One region of the Ewingella sp. C233 genome, then DNA from elsewhere that is predicted to be linked to it. Evidence: predicted binding sites of a transcription regulator. Region 1 holds the regulator's gene; each other region holds the start of a gene.
The links. The regulator PhoB, encoded in region 1, activates phosphate uptake and scavenging genes when phosphate is short. The targets are predictions, from matches to a motif close to CTGTCATAAAACTGNCNNAT.

Region 1 (7,155 bases):
ACGTATAGCAGATTGCTGCTGCTGTTGGTTCAACGTTGCCAACTGGCCGGCCAGACGATCGCGCTGCTCCTGGGCTTTCAGTAATTGTTCTGATGCCCGCTGGAAAGTGTTTTCGCACGCCTGCATTTGGGTTCGCAGCTGTTCACGCACCTGAGGAATTTGCTGTTCACCAAATAGGGCGGTGCGCTGAGCACTGAGTTCCGCCAGTGCTTTTTCGGTGTCGCTGAACTGCTGTTGCAGGCGCGTAAGCTGAAGCTGTGTCTGAGCATGATTTTTCTGCATCAGCGTAAAGCGTTCAGTTAATAGCTCTGCTTGCTGGCGGGCGTTTTGCTGCTGGTTGACGGCGGCGGCAAGCGCATCTTTGGCCTGTTGCAGCAGGCGTTCGGCCTGCTCATGACTGGTGAGATGCCGCTGACACTGTTGTTCATCCTGTTCGCAGCGTTCCAGCCATTGCCCGAGCTTATCAGCGTCCTGCAAAGTGAAGGATAATTGCAACGGCGCGCTAAGCTGCTGCCAGCTCTTCAGGTGAGAGTCCAGTTGCTGCTGGTCTTGTGTCAGGCTGTTTTGCAGACGTAACTGCTGCTCTTTCAGGCTTTCAGTTCTGGTCCGCAGCTCCGTACCGGCGGTATGTAACGCTTCGGCTTTCGCGCGCATTTCTGCCACGCGCTGCGCTGTTTCAGACGGTTTAATCTCCTGATAGCGTTCAATGGCCGGATGAGACGTCGAGCCGCACAGCGGGCAGGCTTCTCCGGTTTGCAGACGGGCGCGTTCGGCTTCCAGACTGACAATCCGCTTTTCCTGCTCCAGCAATTTTTCAACATCATTAAGATGAGCTTTCTGCTGTTTGAATTGCTGTCGGATAAGTTCCAGCTGTTGTTCTGCAACGGCCAGTTCGGTCTGGCGCTGTGTGAATTCGGTGGTCTGCTGTGCGACCCGCAGGCTTGTTTGCGGGTACAGCTGGGACAGGGAAAACAGCTGCTGGCGCACCGGCCGCAGTTGCACCAGTTCTGCCTGACGTGAACGCAACGCAGCGAGGGGATGCTGTTTCTCCAGCTCCGCCTGTTGCTGCTGCTGGGTGCTCAGGGCCGCAGTCAGCGGGGTCTGTTGGGCCTGATGCTGAGTGCTTTGGGCTTCCAGTTGGGCGCGCTGGGCGGTCAGTTGTTCGAGCGCGGCATTTTGCTCACGGACCTGATGATTCGCCTCCGTGAGCGACTGCGACGCGTCTGCCTGCGTTTTTCGCCACTGGGCAATCTGGTTGTCGAGGGGCTGTACCTGTTCGTCGATGAGCTTTTGTTGCTGCTCCTGAATCTGCATCTGTTGCTGACGGGCGGTACGTGCCAGTTCCAGCGCCTGATTCAACGGCGTCATCTGGGCCAGCTGCTGTTCCTGTTGCTGCGTCAGGTCAGTGATCTGCTGCGATAAAGCCTGATTTTCCTGACGAATACGGTTGCGGTCATTGAGCAACGGGCGCAGTTTTTCAGCCGGTTCGCTGCGCGCCAGTTGCTGTAACTGCGGCGCGGCCTGCGCGATATCCTGTTCCGTGGCTGCCAGCTGGCGTTGGTATTCGGCCTGTTTTTGCTGTGCGACTTGCCACTGTTGCAGCCAGTTAAGATCCTTTTGGCGCATCTGAGATTGCTGGCTTAACTGCTGCTCCTGCCCACTGACCGCCGCCAGTCGGCTTTCCAGTAACTGACGCTGCTCTTCGCTCAATAGCTCAATGCCCGCCATGCGCTGGTGCAAACCTTCAAGCTGATTCTTCGCTTGTTTATGCTGTTCGAACACCTGTTCCGACAGGCGGCCATAGATCTCAGTGCCAGTCAGCTCTTCGAGCAGTTCGGCGCGGTCATTGGCGTCGGCATTCAGGAATGCGGCAAACTGCCCCTGCGAGAGCATCATCGATTTGGTAAAACGGCCGAAATCCAGACCAGTAAGCTGGGCGATGGCGTCAAGTTTATCGCGCACTTTGTCGGCCAGAATTTTGCCGTCGGCCAGTAACGCCAGCTCGACTTTGGGGGCCTGTAAATTGCCATCCGGTGAATTTTTGGCGCGGCGCTGGCTCCAGAAGGCGCGGTAGCCGATGCCTTTGACTTCGAACTCCACCTCCGCCAGAGATTCGGCCGTGTGGCGGGTCATCAGCTCGTTTTGCGTCGGTGAAACGTTCAGGCGTGGTGTCTGGTGATACAACGCCAGACAAATGGCGTCGAGCAGGGTGGTTTTCCCCGCGCCGGTCGGGCCGGTAATCGCGAATAAACCGTTACTGGCAAAGGGCTCGGCGGTGAAGTCGATCTTCCATTCACCTTCCAGTGAGTTCAGGTTTTTCAGACGCAGGCTGAGAATTTTCATGATGCGTTCTCCTCGGCTGAGGTGCCGCTTTGTACCTGTTCCACCACCTGAGCGAACAGGGTGCGCATCCGCGCCTGGCGGTTTTCATCTACCCCGGTTTCCAGTGCCAGACGGCGTTCAAATACCTCGCCGACGCTCAGTTCGCTGAGGGTCTCTTTTTCTTGTTGCGAAATGCTGTTTTGCCGCTGCTCTTTGCTGCGGCGCAGTAACACCACTTCGACCGGCAGGTCGGCGGTCAGGGCCTGAATCCGGCGCTGAATATCACTGAGATAATCCTGCGTGGCGACTTCAATATCTAGCCACACCGGCTTGTCGGTCTCAGCGTCAGTAAACTGTTTTAGTTGTTGTTCGATGTCGACGAGCGCGCCCTTGATCATCTGCATCGGCTGAAATTGCGGGATCTCCAGCGTGTCGATGGCGTTGAGGGTCGCGCCATCAAAATCGAGTAAATAGACGCTTTTCACTTTGCCCAGCTCGTCAAAACTCAGGGCAATCGGTGAGCCGCTGTAGCGGATATGCTCGGTTTTCGCCACACACTGGGCGCGATGAATATGCCCGAGGGCCACATAATCTACCGGCGGAAAAGCCTGTGCGGGGAAAGCGTCGAGCGTGCCGATATAGATGTCGCGTACTGAGTCAGAGGTGCTGACGCCGACGGTGGTCAGATGACCGGTGGCGATGATCGGTATCAGCACGCCGAGGCGTTCACGTTCGGCCACGGCGGCCTGATAAAGTGCGTCATAATGTGCGGCGATGGCTTCCTGCAATGCCAGCTGCTTGTCGCTACCGGACTGACCAGCCTGACTGGCAATCAAATCACGAGGGCGCAGGAACGGAATGGCGCACAGCACCGCTCCGGGCGTGCCGTCACGTTGATGAAGCACCAGAATCTGCTGCGACAAATCTTCGCCGACGGTAGCAATCACCCGGGTATTGAGGCAGGAGAGCAGTTCGCGTGACTCATTAAGCGTCGCAACCGAATCGTGATTTCCGGCCAGAACAATTAACTGGCAGCCGGTTTTTTGCAGTTCCACCACAAAGCGGTTATACAGTTCGCGCGCATAACTCGGTGGGGAGCCGGTATCGAAGATATCTCCGGCCACAATCACGGCGTCAACCTGATGATTTTCCACCTGTTCCGTCAGCCAGCGTAAAAACGCCTGATGCTCGGCGGCACGGCTTTTGGTGAAAAAGTACTGACCAAGATGCCAGTCTGAAGTATGGATCAGGCGCATGAAACTCCCGTGATGAAGTGTGCCACGATGCAGTGTCGCAAAGAGTGTCGCAAAGTATAAACGCCAGCAGGGTCGGCTGTCCCTGATAAATCAGCCGGATTTCAGCGGCATGACGTAATAATGAAGGCTTAGCTACACTTAGTTCGGTTGCTGGTTTTTTTTCATAAATCTGTCACAAAACTGACGCATAATGCCTCCCGCAATCAAACAATTGATCGCTAACCTATTGGCAGGATCTACGATGGCTAGACGTATATTAGTGGTTGAAGATGAAGCTCCGATCCGTGAAATGGTCTGCTTCGTACTGGAACAGAATGGCTATCAGGCAATTGAAGCAGAAGATTTTGACTCGGCAATCGCTCGGTTAATCGAACCTTTCCCCGAACTTATTTTACTCGACTGGATGCTACCGGGCGGTTCCGGCATACAGTTCATCAAACACCTTAAACGCGAAGCGTTAACGCGTGAAATCCCTGTCATGATGCTGACGGCACGTGGTGAAGAAGAAGACCGGGTGCGCGGGCTGGAAGTGGGTGCTGACGACTACATCACCAAACCGTTCTCACCGAAAGAGCTGGTGGCGCGTATTAAAGCCGTGATGCGCCGGATTTCACCGATGGCGGTGGAAGAGGTGATCGACATGCAGGGCCTGATCCTCGACCCGTCATCACACCGCGTGATGGCGAACGAGCAGGCGCTCGACATGGGCCCGACCGAGTTCAAACTTCTGCACTTCTTTATGACCCATTCCGAACGTGTTTACAGCCGCGAACAGTTGCTCAATAACGTTTGGGGCACTAACGTGTATGTGGAAGATCGCACAGTGGACGTTCATATCCGTCGCCTGCGCAAAGCGTTGGAAACCAGCGGGCACGATCGGATGATTCAAACCGTACGTGGGACCGGGTACCGGTTCTCAACACGCTACTAATATCCGTCATACTTCAAGCTGCAGGCGACTTGAATTATTTAGGGTAACGAATCATTTAGGGTAGAGAACAACTGACGGAGTTACTGTGTGTTAGAACGTCTGTCCTGGAAACGGCTGGCCGGGGAACTGTTCCTGTTCTGCCTGCCGGCGCTGATCATCGGTATTTTCTTCGGCCATTTCGGATGGCTGCTTTTTGCGTCCCTGCTGGCGGCGCTGGGCTGGAACTATTATAACCAGCTTAAACTCTCTCATTGGCTGTGGCTCGACCGCAGCATTACTCCGCCAAATGGCCGCTGGAGCTGGGAACCGCTGTTTTATGGCCTTAACCAGATGCAGATGCGCAACCGACGGCGGCGGCGTGAACTCGGTCAACTGATCAAACGTTTTCGCAGCGGCGCAGAATCGCTGCCTGATGCGGTAGTGCTGGCGACCGAAGAGGGGAATATTTTCTGGTGCAACGGTCTGGCGCAGGAGCTGCTGGGCTTTCGCTGGCCGGAAGATAACGGGCAGCATATTTTCAACTTGCTGCGTTACCCGGAATTTCGCGCCTGGGTGCAGAACCGCGACTTTGACCGTGCCCTGAATTTACAGCTGAACAACGATCACTATGTCGAATTCCGTGTCATGCCTTATTCGGAAGGGCAGTTGCTGATGGTGGCGCGCGACGTCACTCAGATGCGCCAGCTCGAAGGTGCCCGTCGCAACTTCTTCGCCAACGTCAGCCATGAATTACGCACGCCGCTGACGGTGTTGCAGGGCTATCTGGAGATGATGGAAGACGAGAAGCTGGAAGAGCCTTTTCGCAGCAAAGCGCTGGACACAATGCAGGAGCAGACCCGTCGCATGGACGGGCTGGTTAAGCAACTGCTGACGCTTTCGCGCATTGAAGCCGCCGCGAATATTGATCTCAATGAGCGGGTGGATATGCCGCTGATGCTGGGAATGCTTGAACGGGAAGTGCAGACGCTGAGCAGTGGCCGTCACGACATCGTGTTTCGCGTTAACGACAAATTGCAGGTGTTTGGCAATGAAGATCAGCTGCGCAGCGCGGTCTCGAACCTGGTCTATAACTCGGTCAATCACACGCCAGCGGGTACCCGGATTGAAGTCAGCTGGCAGCAGACGCCACTCGGTGCGCAATTTCAGGTCAGCGATAACGGACCGGGTATTGCCCCTCAGCATTTACCACGCCTGACGGAGCGTTTTTATCGCGTTGATAAGGCCCGTTCCCGCCAGACCGGCGGCAGCGGACTGGGGCTGGCGATCGTCAAACATGCACTCAGCCACCACAACGCCAAGCTCGATATCATCAGTGAAGTGGGCACCGGCACCCGCTTTATGTTCACTCTGCCGCAACGGCTGATTGTACCTGCGGGGCAAAACAGCGGAGTACGGGTTAAGCATCCGGAATAAACCGGAAAGCTGCTGACAGAGCAGCTTTCCCTTTTTGCCTTGCACGAATCTCATCGCCATCATGAATTTCCTTCACGTCCCATGAAAAATCCTCGTTTGTCGGTGAAACCTTGGCATGACAGGATAGCCTTAAAGATGTTTAGCCATCTGGATGGCTTTATGTAACTTTAAGTGATTATTCACTTTGTGAATCATTGGCTCCCTGCCTCTGGCGGGAGGCACCTTCAGGAGATTTTCATGCAACGTACTCTTCCCCCTTTCCGTGCTGACGTGGTAGGCAGTTTTTTACGTCCGGCGGCCATTAAGCATGCGCGTAAGCAATTCCAGGCGGGTGAGATTGATGCCGGCCAGCTGCGCGCAGTAGAAGATACCGAGATCCGCCGCGTGGTTGAGCTACAGCGTGAAGCCGGTTTGCAAGTGGTTACTGACGGTGAGTTTCGCCGCGCGTGGTGGCATTTCGATTTCTTCGAGGGGCTGGACGGCGTAGAAGGTTACGATGCAGTTCAGGGGATTCAGTTCAACGGCGTACAAACCAAAGCGCGCAGCATCAAAGTCACCGGCAAGCTGGGGTTTAGTGACCACCCGATGCTGGAAGATTTCCGCTTCCTGAAAAGCATCAGCGGTTCTGCCACACCGAAAATGACGATCCCGAGCCCAAGCGTGATGCATTTTCGCGGCGGCCGTGACGCAATCAGCAAAGAGATTTACCCGGATCTGAACGCCTATTTTGACGATCTGGCGCAGTTGTATCGTGACGCAATCAAAGCGTTCTATGACGCTGGCTGCCGTTATCTGCAACTCGACGATACCGTCTGGGCGTATCTGTGCTCGGAAGATCAGAAGAAGCAAATTCGCGAACGCGGTGATTCTCCGGAAGAGTTAGCGCGTACTTACGCCGGTGTGCTGAACAAAGCGATTGCCGGTAAACCCGACGATCTGGTGATTGGTCTGCATGTTTGTCGGGGCAATTTCCGCTCGACCTGGATCTCCGAAGGCGGGTATGAGCCGGTAGCTGAGATTCTGTTCGGCGGCGTCAACATCGATGCGTTCTTCCTGGAGTATGACAACGAGCGCTCCGGTGGCTTCGCGCCTTTACGTTTCATCAAGCCGGGTCATCAGCAGGCCGTTCTGGGCTTAATCACCACTAAATCTGGCGAACTGGAGCTGGCGAAAACGGTGGAAAGCCGTCTTGCAGAAGCGGCCGAATTCCTTGATATCAACCAGATTTGCCTC
Region 2 (7,155 bases), 870 kb from region 1:
TGGCTGCGTGCGGACCATAAGCGGCGATGCGCAACTGTGTACCGGTATGGCCCTGTGAATCCTCTTCAGAGTTGCCATAGCTGATGGTCATCGGCGCACCATCTTTTGTGGTGAGCGTTTGGGTCAGCCCCGGTGCTTTAGCATCTGCCTCAATGATCTGGCTGGAATGGGCGTGGTCAGCCGTCACAATCACCAGCGTATTACCCTCCTTACGGGCAAACTCGAGGGCTTTTTGCACCGCTTCGTCGAGATCGACCGTTTCACCAAACTGACCGCACGGGTTGGCTGCGTGATCCTGTTTATCAATCGACGCGCCTTCCACTTGCAGGAAGAATCCGTTCGGCTGAGTTTTCAGCAAATCGATGGCTTTTTCGGTCATCGCCGCCAGCGTTGGAATGTCGCCGGTACGCTGCGGATTGGCTTCACAGGTCACAGCAGGCTTATCAATATTCCCGTGATAGCTGGCTTTCGGGCCACTCCAGCGCACCGGCATATTGCCCGCAGAAAACAGACCCAACAGTGGTTTAGATTGATTGGCCAGGGTAATAGCGTTCAGTTCATCCGCATTTTCTACCCATTGATAACCCTGTGCAGTAGCTTGAGCCTTCAGTGATTTCCCCTGAAATTCGCCGCTTTTAGCTAACTGAGTGAAGGATTTCGCGCCGCCGCCGAGGGTGACGTCCGCACGGGTTTTCAGCAGTTGCTCAGTGATCGATCCACGACCGCCATTCTCCAGCGCGTTCGTCGGGCATTTTTCACTGGTTTCTTCCGGACCGTAACATTTACGTGACGTCACGTGAGAGATTTGTGCTGCCGGCGTGGCATCCTGCAATTCGGCGGTAGAGACGTTACCGGTGGCAAAACCGGCCGCTTTAGCCAGCTCCAGCAAGGTTGCGTGGTCTTTGCCGTTGACGTCAACGCCCAGGGCACCGTTGTAACTTTTGACACCGGTTGACCAGGCGGTCGCCGAAGCGGCGGAGTCGGTGACGTAGTTCGGTTTATGGGTTTTTTTGTCGAGCGAATAGTGGGTGTACTGACCGGTCAGCGGCAGCGCATCGATGCCTTTGAAATAACCGCCCGCACCTTCCGCATAGTTACGCGCCGAGGTGATTTCAGAGTCGCCCATGCCGTCGCCAATCAGCAGGATCACGTTTTTCACTGTCTTATTGGAAAGCGAGGCTTTCAGGGCCTCGGTCTGATCACCGATCAGGCGACGTGCACCTCCTTGCTCGGTGATGTCGCCCACAGCGGCGCGGGAGGTCAGGGAGGCTTCAGCCAGTGCGGCCTGAGCAGAGGTGAACAGCAGAGCGGCGACAACCGCACGGGCGACAAGAGATACAGGCTGATGCATAAAGAAAACTCCGTGTAATGAAACGTCAGATAAGAAGAGATACAACTTGTCTTACTTTGTTACATGGGAGCTTAAGTCAGTGGCGTGACGTTTTTATGACATGTGACATTTAATGCAAAAAGCCGGATCTCAGGCATAAAAAAAGCCCCTCATGTGAGGAGCTTTCTGATGCTGCTGAAGCTGAAATTAATTAATCAGCGTTGGCATTCCTGAACGCAGTTCGATGGCGCGCTGAACGATGGTCTGGTTCACGCTTGGGTCCATAGCGACAGCACCGACGTTACCGGTCAGGGAAACAGGGATTGGCTCCTGAGAGTCAAACTCTTGCTGGTTAGCAGACAGCGGGTTGTGGATCTCCACATAACGCTTGCCGCCTTGCTCAACGGTGGCTTTCACCGGCTCGTTGATGAACTGCACGCGGGTGCCCTGCGGCACGTTGTCGTACAGCCATTTGATGTCAGCATCACGCAGACGCACACAACCGTGGCTCACACGCAGACCAATACCAAAGTTGGCGTTGGTACCGTGAACGGCATACAGGCGGCCAACGTAGAGTGCATACAGGCCCATCGGGTTATCTGGACCAGCAGGGAAGACGGCTGGCAGGAACTCTCCGCGTGCTGCATATTCTTCATGCATTTTGGCAGTTGGAGTCCAGGTCGGACCGGCTTTCTTACGCTGGATAGTGGTCACCCAGTTCAGTGGGGTGTCTTTGCCCAGTTCGCCGATACCGATTGGCAGAACCACTACAGTATTGCTGCCTTTCGGGTAGTAATACAGACGCATTTCAGCACTATTGATAACAATGCCTTCATGTGGGGTGTCTGGCAGGATCAGCTGATGTGGAATAGTCAGCACGGTGCCCGGTGTTGGCAGGAAAGGATCCACGCCCGGGTTAGCTTCAAGCATATTGCTCAGGCCCATCTGGAACTGTGCAGCATAACTTTCCAGCGGTAATTTGCTGTTTTCTGGAACGGTGACGGTGATGTTCTCCCCGATCAGCCGACCATTATTGGCCGGGAGAGGATAGACCACGGCAAAAGCTGCCTGGCTGTACGCAGCAACTGCCAAAACCATAGTAAGGATCGCGCGAATGCTCATTTTCATATTTTCGTTGGTTATTGTTATTGCCACACAGGCAGTTGTTGTCAGGTTGTTCCCCCGGCGTTAAACAGCCGGATGACTATTGTAGGTACACACGGGCCTGAGAGTGAATCAAGATGTGTAACTAATCACATTTCCGGGCCGCCAATTATAAGGATTTATTTCAAACAGGCCAAAGCTTTCTCAGCAAGTGTGAAAAGTTCCCTAAAGAGACTGCATTTTTTACCAGATTGATCACAGACCTTTTACATTTCATGACATTCCACTGCTTATTTTCGACAAAATGGCACCATCAGCAAAGCCGCCAGAAACATCCATGACATCAGCATAAACACGTCGTTGAAGGCCAGCGTAAAGGCATCTGCGGCCACTTTTGCGCCAAATATTCCTTTGGCCATCAGCAGCGCATGTTGGGCATCTGGCGTTACCTGAGCAAATCGTGCTGCCATGGCGGATATCACTTCCTGAGCCTCACGGCCATAATGCCCCAGCGATTCGCCAAAACGGGTGGTGTGAACCCGCGTCCAGTCCTGCAACCAGGTATTGACGGTGGCGATACCAATTGCGCCCCCGAGGTTGCGCATCAGATTGAACAGCCCCGAGGCGTAACGCAATTCCGGCCCCTGAAACGCCGTCAGCGCCATATTCACGCTGGGCACGATGCACAGCATAATGAACAAACCGCGGATGATCTGTGGCCACAAAAACTGATCTGCACCCCATTGCGTAGTCACCGCGCTGGTCAGCCACATGCTGAGGGAGAAACCGAGCAGACCAACCGACACCAGGATCCGCCGGTCAACCACGCCAATCAATTTCGCCGCCAAAATCGTGCTGAAAAACTGTCCGATGCCGACCACAAAAACGGTGGTACCGATTTGCAAACTGTCGAAGTCGCGGATGCGGCCGAGAAAAACCGGCGTGAGGTAGGTCGAGGCATAAAGCCCGAAGCCAATCACCAGATTAAATACGCAGGCAAACGTGAAGGTCGGGTCGCGGAAGGGCGTCAGGCGCACTATCGGGTTTTTCGAATAAAATGAGCGCTCAAGAAACAAGACAAAGGCTACCAGAGAAAACCATGCCGAGATTTGGATTTGCGGATCGCTAAACCAGTTCTTGCGCGGCCCTTCCTCCAGCACGTACTCCAGACAGCCCAGCGCGACGGCCATCGACAGCAAATGCACCCAGTCGATGCGTTTAAGCATCGAAAAATCGGCCTTATCGACATGGATAAACAGCACAGCCCCGGTCGCGACTAAAATGCCGGGCACGATATTGATAAAGAAGATCCAGCGCCAGTCCAGCCACTGAGTGACCACGCCGCCGACGGTAGGGCCAAGCGTCGGTGCCAGCACGCTGACCATACCGAGGATCGCCGGGATCAGTGCCTGTTGCTTACCTTTAAACAGTGTAAAACCGGTAGAAAATACCGTCGGCACCATTGCGCCGCCGGTAAACCCCTGCAGGGCGCGAAAGAAAATCATCGACTCAATATTCCACGCCAGCCCGCAGCCGATGCTACTAAGTGTGAACAGCGCCGCCGACGCACTGAACAGCCAGCGGGTGGAAAGGGCCTGTGTCAGAAATGCGGAGAACGGGATCATCACCAGTTCGGCAATCAGATAGGAGGTCTGCACCCAACTGATTTCATCCGGCCCGGCGGACAATCCGGCCTGCACATCGTTGAGTGAGGCGGCCACAATCTGGATATCAATCAGCGCCAGAAACATACCGAATGCCATCACGCTGAAGATCAGAAATTTGCGCGCCGTCGGCAGATCGCCGGGCGAGACGGGCTGTTGAGCAGAAGCAGAAAGGGTGGCTGAGGACATCGTTTAAACCTTTTGCACTTGTTTATATGATTGGCATCATATTAATATGATAGCCATCATGCAATGAGCGAGAAGAAAAATGAGTGAAGCAGCGGTAACAACCACAGAGAGTGCGCCAGTTTCAGAGAAGGAAAAGTCGGGCTTTCGTCGCCCGTCGCGGACCTGGATCGTCAGCGGTATTGCGCTGGTGGTAGCATTGGGCGGCGCAGCCTGGTTACTCGCCGCACCAGCCAGTGAATCCACTGATGATGCCTATGTCAGCGTGGATGCCACGACTGTCGCACCCAAAGTGAAAGGTTTTGTGTCCAGCGTACTGGTGAAGCACAACCAGTGGGTGAAAGCCGGACAGCCGCTGGTGGTGATCGACAGCGAAGAGTTCGATGCCCGCGTCGCCGCCGCAGAGGGTGATGTTGCCGATGGTAAAGCTCAGGTGGCGGCGCAGCAGGCGGCGTTAATCAGTCAGCAGGCTCAGGAGCAACTGGCACAAGCGCAGATTCAGGCGGCACGCACCGCCATCCGCTCGTCACAGGCGGAGCAGCAGCACGCGCAGGATGAGCAGCGTCGTTACCAGTCGCTGGCGGTGAGCGGTGCTACATCACGTAATGATGCGGACCGCTACAAAACGGTGGCCATTACTGCCGAACAGGAGGCAGCCCATGCCAGAGCGATGCTTGACGTGGCGCAGAATCAGGCGCAAGTGACGCACGCACAGCGGGCAGAAATTCAGGCCTCGCTGGCGCTGGCCCGTGCGACGGTACAAAAAGCGCAAGCTGCGCTGGATCTTGCGCAGCAGGACCAAAAACACACCACAATTTTTGCCGCCGTCGAGGGCGTAGTGGGTAACCGTCAGGTGCAGATTGGCGATTACGTCACGCCCGGCCAGCGCCTGATGACGCTGGTGCCGCAGCGTGATCTCTACGTCATTGCCAACTTTAAAGAGACGCAGACTGAACGTATTCAGCCTGGACAAAAAGCCAGCGTCAGCGTGGACGCGCTGCCGGGCGTCAAATTCACCGGCGTGGTGGACAGTCTGGCACCGGGGTCCGGCTCTACGTTTGCCCTGTTGCCTTTCGAGCCGGGCACCGGCAATTTCACGAAAATTGTGCAGCGTGTCCCGGTGCGTATCCGGCTGAACGCCGGGCAGCCGGAGCTGGTATCGTTGCGGCCAGGGTTGTCCGTCGATGCGCGAATTGCCCTGCGGGATTGATTGTCATGGCGCAGTGCGCCAGACTGTGGCCGCAGCAGGAACCGCCGTTTATCAGGGAGCAAACCATGCGTTATGAGAGTGAACATAAACCGAAAATCCGCGAGCGCATCGTCAGGGAGGCGGCGAAGGCCATTCGCGCCAAAGGCCCTCAGCAGGTGAGCGTGGCGGGCGTGATGAGCAAAGCCGGGCTGACTCACGGTGGTTTTTATGCGCACTTTGCCTCGAAAGAGGTGCTGATCGAAGCCGCTATCGGGCAGATGTTCAATCAGGTGATGGCGCGCTGGGAGAAAGAGAACAAAGGCCTGACGCCACCTGAACAGCTGGCCGGATATATCGACTTTTATCTGTCAGCGTGGCACCGCGACAATAGGGCGCAGGGCTGTCCGGTTTCGGCGCTGGCATCAGAAACGCCTCGGATGAGCGCACCCTGTCAGGCGGCATTTGCGCAGGGCATTGCCAATATTCGCGGCATGATCACCGGCCAGCTACGCGAAATGCAGATCCCTGAACCAGAAAGTGTTGCGCTGTCGGTTACCGCCGAGCTGATGGGGATTTTGTCGCTGGCACGCTGTGAACCTGAGCGTGCGGCATCCGATGCGTTGCTGGAAAATGCCAGATTGAGGATTAAAACCCGGCTCGGATTGGCATAAAAAAAGCCCTGATTGCTCAGGGCTTCAAAGGGCAGACATTTGAGGGGAAACTGTGTGAAGGTTTTCCCGTTTCAGTCAGCTATCAGAAATCATATCCAACGGTTGCTACCACAGTACGTTCCTGACCCCAGTAGCAATAGCTGGTGCCGTAACAGGCCGCGACATATTTCTTGTCGAACAGGTTATTGGCATTCAGCTGCACAAACGCACCTTTCAGCTGCGGATTGAACTGCACCAGATTCATACGCAGTGAAGCATCAACCAGCGTGGCGGACGGCATACTCAGGGTGTTTTCGTTATCAGCCCACTGTGTACCGATATAACGCACACCTGCACCCACATCCACGCCGATCGGCGTATTGTACTGACCCCAGATTGACGCCATCTGTTTTGGTGTCACGTAGGGCGTGTTGCCATCGTTGCTGGTGGAATCATCAAAGCGCACTTTGTTATAGGTATAACCGGCCATCACGTTGAAGCGTTCGGTGATCTGTTTCTTCGCTTCCAGTTCAAGGCCCTGAGAACGGACTTTCCCTGCCGGCTCATAGTAGCTGCCCACAACGACACGATTACCGACATCATCCTGCGTCAGGTCAAACAACGCGGCGGTATACAAGTCTGACGTTCCCACCGGTTGGTATTTGATACCGGCTTCGTATTGCTCACTCTGCATCGGTTTGAGCAGGGTTCCATCCTGACCAGGCAAGGCAGAAGGCGTCATGGCCTGGCTGTAGCTGACGTAAGGCGAGATCCCGTTTTCAAACGCATACAGTAAAGACGCACGGCTGTTGAAGTGGCGGTCGGTACGCTCGCTGCTGGTATCTTTAACAGCGATGCTGTCATAGGCGGTGTTTTTGGTTTTCAGCGTGTCATAACGACCCGACAGTGTCAGGTGCCACTGGTTCCAGCTCATATCATCTTGCAGATAAGTGCCCATCTGCTCATAACGGTCTTTGCCGGTTTTGCTGCTGTAGTAAGCCAGATTCGGACCGCCGGTGTAACCGGTGTACG
Region 3 (7,155 bases), on a different contig from region 1:
TGGCCGAAGTCCATCTCCGTCAAATTGCCGACTGGGAATCCACCGGTAAAACAGTGGTGGTAGTGTTACGGGAAGGCAATGCTATCGGGCTTATCGCCATGCAGGACAAACTGCGTGATGACGCAGTCAGCGCGCTGGCGGATTTGAAAGCACAGGGGATTTCTGCGGTGATGCTCACCGGCGACAATCCGCGCGCTGCCAAAACCATTGCCGAACGACTGGGCATTGAGTTTCGTGCCGGATTGCTGCCCGCTGATAAAGTCGAGGCAGTGACGGCCCTCAATGCGATTCATCCGACAGCGATGGTGGGTGATGGTATTAACGATGCCCCGGCGATGAAAGCGGCAACTATTGGTATTGCGATGGGAAGTGGCACCGACGTCGCGCTGGAAACGGCAGACGCGGCGTTAACTCACAACCGCCTGAGCGGACTGGCGCAGATGATCAGTCTGTCGCGGGCAACGCGGGCCAATATCCGCCAGAACATCACTATCGCAATTGGTCTTAAAGCTATTTTCCTGGTCACCACACTGATGGGGCTGACCGGACTGTGGCTGGCGGTGCTGGCCGACTCCGGCGCTACCGCGCTGGTCACTGCCAACGCGCTGAGATTGTTGCGTAAAAAAACGAAGTAAGCGATTACTCAGATCTCACTACACCTTTCGCCAGCAAATAGCGGTACGGCAGTTGTTCTGTGTCGGCCGCTAACAGGGTGTGTTCCATAAAACGGCAGAAGCCCGGAATATCGCGGGTGGTGGCGGGATCATCTGCAATCACCAGCAGGGTTTCGCCGTCTTTCATGGCGCGCACCGTTTTGCGAACCATCATGACAGGCTCGGGACAACGTAGCCCCAGAGCGTCCAGTTGGTGGTCCGGGTTGATAAAGGGATCGGTCATTTCAATTCTCACTCACATACGCTAATGCGCGACAGTTTATACCGCTGATTCCGTGACGCAACCAACGCAAACCATTGCGTTAAAATTAACCATTGCAATACTGACACAAACGGTTACTATGCGCGCCGCGCTGTATTTTCCGCGCTATTTTTCACTCTGCATTAATTGGGTTCCCTCACCCCAATTCAACACTAAAAAAGGCCACAATCTATGTATTCGTTTACTGCTCAACAGCGCTTTGCGGCGTTGGTATGGCTATCGTTATTCCATATTGCCATCATCACTTCCAGTAACTATCTGGTGCAGTTGCCGATCTCCATTTTCGGTTTCCATACCACCTGGGGTGCGTTCACTTTCCCGTTCATTTTTCTCGCCACCGATCTGACTGTGCGCATTTTTGGCGCGCCGCTGGCCCGACGCATTATTTTGTCGGTCATGATGCCTGCGCTGCTCATCTCCTACGTGATTTCCGCGCTCTATTTTGAAGCCGAATGGCAGGGGTTTGCCGTGCTCAGCAGCCTGAATGTGATGGTTGCCCGTATCGCAGTGGCCAGCTTCATGGCTTATGTTCTCGGCCAGATCCTTGACGTCCACGTCTTCAACCGCCTGCGTCAGAAACGCAGCTGGTGGGTGGCACCGGCCGCCGCCATGTTCCTTGGAAACATCAGCGATACGCTGGCCTTCTTCTTTATTGCGTTCTACAAAAGCAGTAATGAATTTATGGCCAACAATTGGGTAGAAATCGCTCTGGTAGATTACACTTTCAAAGTGCTGATCTGTCTGGTGTTCTTCCTGCCGATGTACGGCGTACTGCTCAATATGCTGTTGAAACGTCTTTCGCAAAGCGGCGATCACGCGCAGTTTCAGCTAAATTCTCACTGAGTGCAGCTAACACAAAATGCGCCATAATCTGACTTGCATTTACAACGTGAATAGGTTGCCATACAGGCAGTGAAATCAAGTATCTATCCCCAAAATATTTTGCGCCGCTTACGGCGGCAATCTGAAGAATGGCGGGGATATAGCGCGTTAACATCAAAGGAAGAACTATGCGTAATTTAGTGAAATTTGCAGGTATGGGCGTGCTGATCCTCGGTCTGGCGGCGTGTGATGGCAAAACTGACGACAAAGCCGCAGCGGATAAAGGCGCTCCGGCGGCCTCTGCAACTGCAGCTGGCGTTCCGGTCAGCCTGCTTGATGGCAAAGTGACCTTTTCCCTTCCGCAGGGTATGAGCGATCAGAGCGGTAAACTGGGCAGCCAGGCAAACAATATGCATGTGTATGCCGACAGCACCGGTCAGAAAGCCGTGATCGTTATCCTCGGTGATAACACCACTGAGTCGCTGGACGTGCTGACAGCCCGTCTGCAAGAACAGCAGAAAGCCCGCGATACCAACCTGCAGGTGGTCACGGATAAATCGATTCAGGTCGACGGCCAGACACTGCAACAGTACGACAGCGTGATCTCATCCGCGGGTCAGAAAGCGTATTCATCTATCGTTCTGGGCAAAGTGGACAGCCATCTGCTGACCCTGCAAATCACCCTGCCTGCGGATAATCAGCAGCAGGCGCAGACGGATGCCGAAGCGATCATTAATACCCTGAAAATTAAGTAATTATATTGTACTGATTATTTTACGAGCGGGGCTTGCCCCGCTTTTTCATGACTGACGCGTCCTGACACACTAAAACACCATCCTCTCTATGGACTTATTCGCTCATAAACGAACGGATTCGCGCCACTGCCCCAAAATATCGCAATGAAAAGCAAAAAATGTGATCGGTGACGGGAAAAATGCGCAATTTCGTATTTCAAAATGTTAACCAATGCCGCAAAATTCGCCTCCAGATTCATAAAACTGTAACAATTTCGTCATCTATCACAATTCGCTAACGCGCATTCGATTAGCATGACGCTCGTTATGGAACATTTCAGTTTGGTTTTATTGTTTGTCAGCCACTCAGGGTGAGTGAGCTGACCAATGCCATTGGAGGCGTTAATGCTCAGTATCTTTAAGCCCGCAGCCCATCAGGCTCCCGTGGCAGCAGACCATGTTGATCCTTTGTACCGCCGCCTTCGCTGGCAGATCTTCATGGGGATTTTCTTCGGTTATGCTGCCTACTATCTGGTGCGTAAAAACTTTGCACTAGCTATGCCCTATCTGATCGATCAGGGCTTCTCTCGTGGTGACCTTGGCTTCGCGCTGTCCGGTATCTCCATCGCTTACGGTATCTCCAAATTCATCATGGGGTCGGTGTCCGACCGCTCCAACCCGCGCGTTTTCCTGCCCGTCGGTCTGATTCTGGCGGCAGCCGTGATGTTGTTTATGGGCTTCGTGCCCTGGGCGACGTCCAGTATTGCCATCATGTTTGTGCTGCTGTTCCTGTGCGGATGGTTCCAGGGAATGGGCTGGCCACCATGTGGCCGTACCATGGTTCACTGGTGGTCGCAGAAAGAACGCGGCAGCATCGTCTCCGTGTGGAACTGCGCCCATAACGTCGGCGGCGGTATTCCTCCGCTGTTGTTCCTGTTGGGTATGGCGTGGTTTAACGACTGGCACGCGGCGCTCTATATGCCCGCTTTTGGCGCGATTGCTCTGGCTGTTTTTGCATTCATTACGATGCGCGACACCCCGCAGTCCTGTGGTTTACCACCGATTGAAGAGTACAAAAACGACTATCCACCAGACTACGTGAAAGAGTCAGCCGAGCAGGAACTGACGGCGAAACAGATTTTCATGCAGTACATTTTGCCGAACAAACTGCTCTGGTACATCGCCATCGCCAACGTTTTCGTTTACCTGCTGCGTTACGGCATCCTCGACTGGTCACCGACCTATCTGAAAGAGGTGAAACACTTCGCGTTGGATAAGTCCTCGTGGGCGTATTTCCTCTACGAATATGCAGGGATCCCGGGCACGCTGCTGTGTGGCTGGATGTCGGACAAAGTGTTCAAAGGCAACCGTGGCGCCACCGGCGTGTTCTTCATGGTGCTGGTCACTATCGCCACCGTGGTGTACTGGCTGAACCCGGTCGGTAATCCGGGCATTGATATGGCTTGTATGATCACCATCGGCTTCCTGATTTACGGCCCGGTCATGCTGATTGGCTTACACGCACTGGAACTGGCACCGAAGAAAGCGGCAGGAACGGCGGCGGGCTTTACCGGCCTGTTTGGTTACCTCGGTGGTTCGGTCGCGGCGAGTGCTATCGTCGGCTATACCGTTGACTACTTCGGTTGGGACGGCGGCTTTATCGTAATGATTGGCGGCTGTGTGCTGGCGGTGATGTTGCTGGTGATGGTGATGCTGAGTGAAAACAAACACAAAGCCCAGCTGGCTAAAGGAGCATAAGGATGCGCAACATAGTAGGTAATGTGCTGAAAAGCAGCCGGCTGGCCGGCCTGATTGCCGCCTCATGCTATGCCAGTGCCGCCGAGCCGGTGGTTATTGCTCATCGCGGCGCAAGTGGCTACCTGCCGGAACATACCCTGCCCGCGAAAGCCATGGCTTATGCGCAGGGTGCCAATTTCCTCGAGCAGGATCTGGTCATGACCAAGGATGACCAACTGGTCGTTCTGCATGACCACTATCTGGATCGTGTGACCGACGTGGCTCAGCGTTTCCCTGACCGCGCACGTAAAGACGGGCGTTATTACGCTATCGACTTTACGCTGCCTGAGATCAAATCGCTGAAGTTCACCGAAGGTTTTGATATCAAAGACGGCAAACAGGTACAGACCTATCCGGGGCGTTTCCCGATGGGTAAATCTGATTTCCGTGTGCACACCTTCCAGGAAGAGATCGAGTTCGTGCAGGGGCTAAATCATTCGACGGGTAAAAACGTCGGGATTTATACCGAGATCAAAGCCCCGTGGTTCCACCGTCAGGAAGGCAAAGACATTTCTGCCAAAGTGCTGGAAGTGCTTAAAGAGTACGGATACACCAGTAAAAGCAGCAATGTCTATGTCCAGTGCTTCGACCCGAACGAGCTTAAGCGCATCAAGAATGAGCTGGAGCCTAAGATGGGCATCGACCTGAAACTGGTTCAGTTGATCGCCTACACCAAGTGGGATGAAACACAGGAGCAGAAAGACGGGAAATGGGTGAATTACAATTATGACTGGATGTTCAAGCCGGGCGCGATGAAACAAATCGCGCAGTATGCTGACGGCATCGGACCTGATTACCATATGCTGATCGAAGCGGACTCTACGGTGAATAATATCAAACTGACGCCGATGACGGCGGAGGCACACGCCAGCAAGCTGGTGGTGCATCCGTTTACCGTTCGCGCAGACGATTTGCCGAAGTACGTCACCAACGTGAATTCGCTGTATCAGATCCTTTATCAGCAGGCGCACGTTGACGGCCTGTTCACTGACTTCCCTGACAAAGCGGTGAGTTATTTAGAGCATCAGCAGACGCAGCCACAGAAGTAAGTTCCGTTTCATCGCGCTGAAACCATAAAAAGCGGGCAAGATTTTCACCCTGCCCGCTTTTTTATGCTTCAACCTACCGGAAAATTAAGCCGGTTCGGAGAGATACATTTTACGCAGATAATGCGGCACCGCATCGTCAGCGTTCGAACCGATAATTTCGGCATCCGGCATCGCCGCTTTCAGGCGTGGCAAGGAGCCGCTCATCAGACAACCTTTGCCGGCCATGGTCAGCATTTCCAAATCGTTCAGACCATCGCCGAACGCGATGCAGTCTTTTAGCCCATAACCCATCAGTTTTGCCACGTGCTCCAGCGCATGGCCTTTAGATACACCACCGGCCATCACTTCCAGACAGGTTGGCAGCGAGAAGCTCACGTTGACGCGATCGCCCCAGCGGGCGTTGATGGCATCTTCCAGCGGAACCAGCTCTTCATGGCTTTCACAGGTGAAATAGACTTTGCAGATGCCGTCGGTTTCCAGCAGGCCCGGTTCATACAGTTTGTACTTGAAGACAGACTCGCGGAAGAACTGGTCCTGATCGTCACGATCGCGGTTCATATACCAGTCATCATTGCGGTAAACGTTGGTCAGAATGTTCGGGTTGTTATGCATGATACCGAACAGGTCGCGGGCGATGTCTTCGTCAACGTTGTGGGAGAAGATCAGCTCGCCTTCGGTGTTATGCACCCGCGCACCGTTGGAGGTGATCATATACGCGCTGATTTCCAGATTGTCACGGATCTGCGCTACATCGATGTGATGGCGGCCGGTGGCAAACACAAAGTGCACGTCACGCTGAGTCAGCATCTTCAGCGTCTCTTTGGCGTAAGGGCTCAGGGTATGGTCGGGTGACAGCAGAGTGCCATCTAAATCGGAAGCAACAACATGATACATAGCGGTAGGTTCTAACCTCTGATGGAGTTGTGCGCGGCAGTTCGCCGCGAGTTAATGCCGCGCAAAAAAGCGCATGATGGCATCGAGCGCCTGTGCCCTCAGGTCGTCCCGTTCGAACAGGATCTCATGGCGCGCGCCTTCGATGACCAGTGGCTTTTCCCCTTCACAAGGGTGTCCGACAACGGCCATCGCCTGACAAAAAGCAAGATGCGACCGGTTATCGACCACCCGGTCTTCGCTTGCCTGTAATAATAGCAGGGGCGTAGTGATATTTTCGGCCTGTTGCAGAATATGCAACCCCGCCTCAATACTCTCTCGCACCCAGTGATAAGTCGGCCCGCCGACCTGCAGCTCAGGGTAATCGGCATAAAAACGCAGGTTACGGCGATAGCGTTCGCGGCTGTGCGTCAGGCGGTTAACCACAAACGGCAGTGGCCGCCAGTGACCGGTTCCCAGCGCATAACCGTCCCGGCGCAGCGGACGATTCTCCGCCCAGTTGAGTATCCGCCGTGAGATCCAGCCCGGTATTGGTAGGTAAATACCTGTCATCGGTGCACAAAGGGCCGCTGCGTCAAAGCGTTGCGGATACTTCGCCAGGAACAGCGCGGCAATCGCGCCGCCCATCGAGTGAGCCAGTACATACTTCTTATTGTAATGACGTGGCGCGATTTCACGCTCATACAGCCGGTGGAAATCCTCAACGTAGTCATCAAAGTGCTGCACGTGCCCACGGTGTGGATCATCAAGCATACGCCCGGAACGCCCCTGCCCACGGTGATCAACAATGATGACGTCATAACCGCTGTGAAACAGGTCATACGCCAGCTCCGGGTATTTTACGTAGCTTTCGATACGCCCCGGTGACACCAAAATGACGCTGTCGTGTTCAAAGGCGCTAAAGCGGACGTAATGAATCGGTACGT

Region 2: phoA (alkaline phosphatase) is a predicted target of PhoB. The motif match lies at 1,434-1,453, and genes of this name have one in related genera.
Region 3: glpT (glycerol-3-phosphate transporter) is a predicted target of PhoB. The motif match lies at 2,746-2,765, and genes of this name have one in related genera.

The regions. Positions count from the first base shown of each region.
Region 1 covers NZ_JBUZRI010000001.1:121,186-128,340, forward strand. Annotated here, with positions in the region: gene sbcC (exonuclease subunit SbcC) at 1-2,343, opposite strand, end outside; gene sbcD (exonuclease subunit SbcD) at 2,340-3,578, opposite strand; gene phoB (phosphate response regulator transcription factor PhoB) at 3,820-4,509, shown strand; gene phoR (phosphate regulon sensor histidine kinase PhoR) at 4,597-5,922, shown strand; gene ACZRKO_RS00640 (cobalamin-independent methionine synthase II family protein) at 6,160-7,155, shown strand, end outside.
Region 2 covers NZ_JBUZRI010000001.1:988,170-995,324, forward strand. Annotated here, with positions in the region: gene phoA (alkaline phosphatase) at 1-1,351, opposite strand, end outside; gene ACZRKO_RS04550 (L,D-transpeptidase family protein) at 1,538-2,458, opposite strand; gene ACZRKO_RS04555 (DHA2 family efflux MFS transporter permease subunit) at 2,725-4,287, opposite strand; gene ACZRKO_RS04560 (HlyD family secretion protein) at 4,367-5,494, shown strand; gene ACZRKO_RS04565 (TetR/AcrR family transcriptional regulator) at 5,500-6,144, shown strand; gene ACZRKO_RS04570 (TonB-dependent siderophore receptor) at 6,227-7,155, opposite strand, start outside.
Region 3 covers NZ_JBUZRI010000006.1:62,920-70,074, reverse strand. Annotated here, with positions in the region: gene ACZRKO_RS20635 (zinc/cadmium/mercury/lead-transporting ATPase) at 1-635, shown strand, start outside; gene tusA (sulfurtransferase TusA) at 640-897, opposite strand; gene ACZRKO_RS20625 (7-cyano-7-deazaguanine/7-aminomethyl-7-deazaguanine transporter) at 1,108-1,779, shown strand; gene ACZRKO_RS20620 (DcrB family lipoprotein) at 1,947-2,513, shown strand; gene glpT (glycerol-3-phosphate transporter) at 2,898-4,250, shown strand; gene glpQ (glycerophosphodiester phosphodiesterase) at 4,253-5,338, shown strand; gene yigL (sugar/pyridoxal phosphate phosphatase YigL) at 5,423-6,232, opposite strand; gene pldB (lysophospholipase L2) at 6,284-7,155, opposite strand, start outside.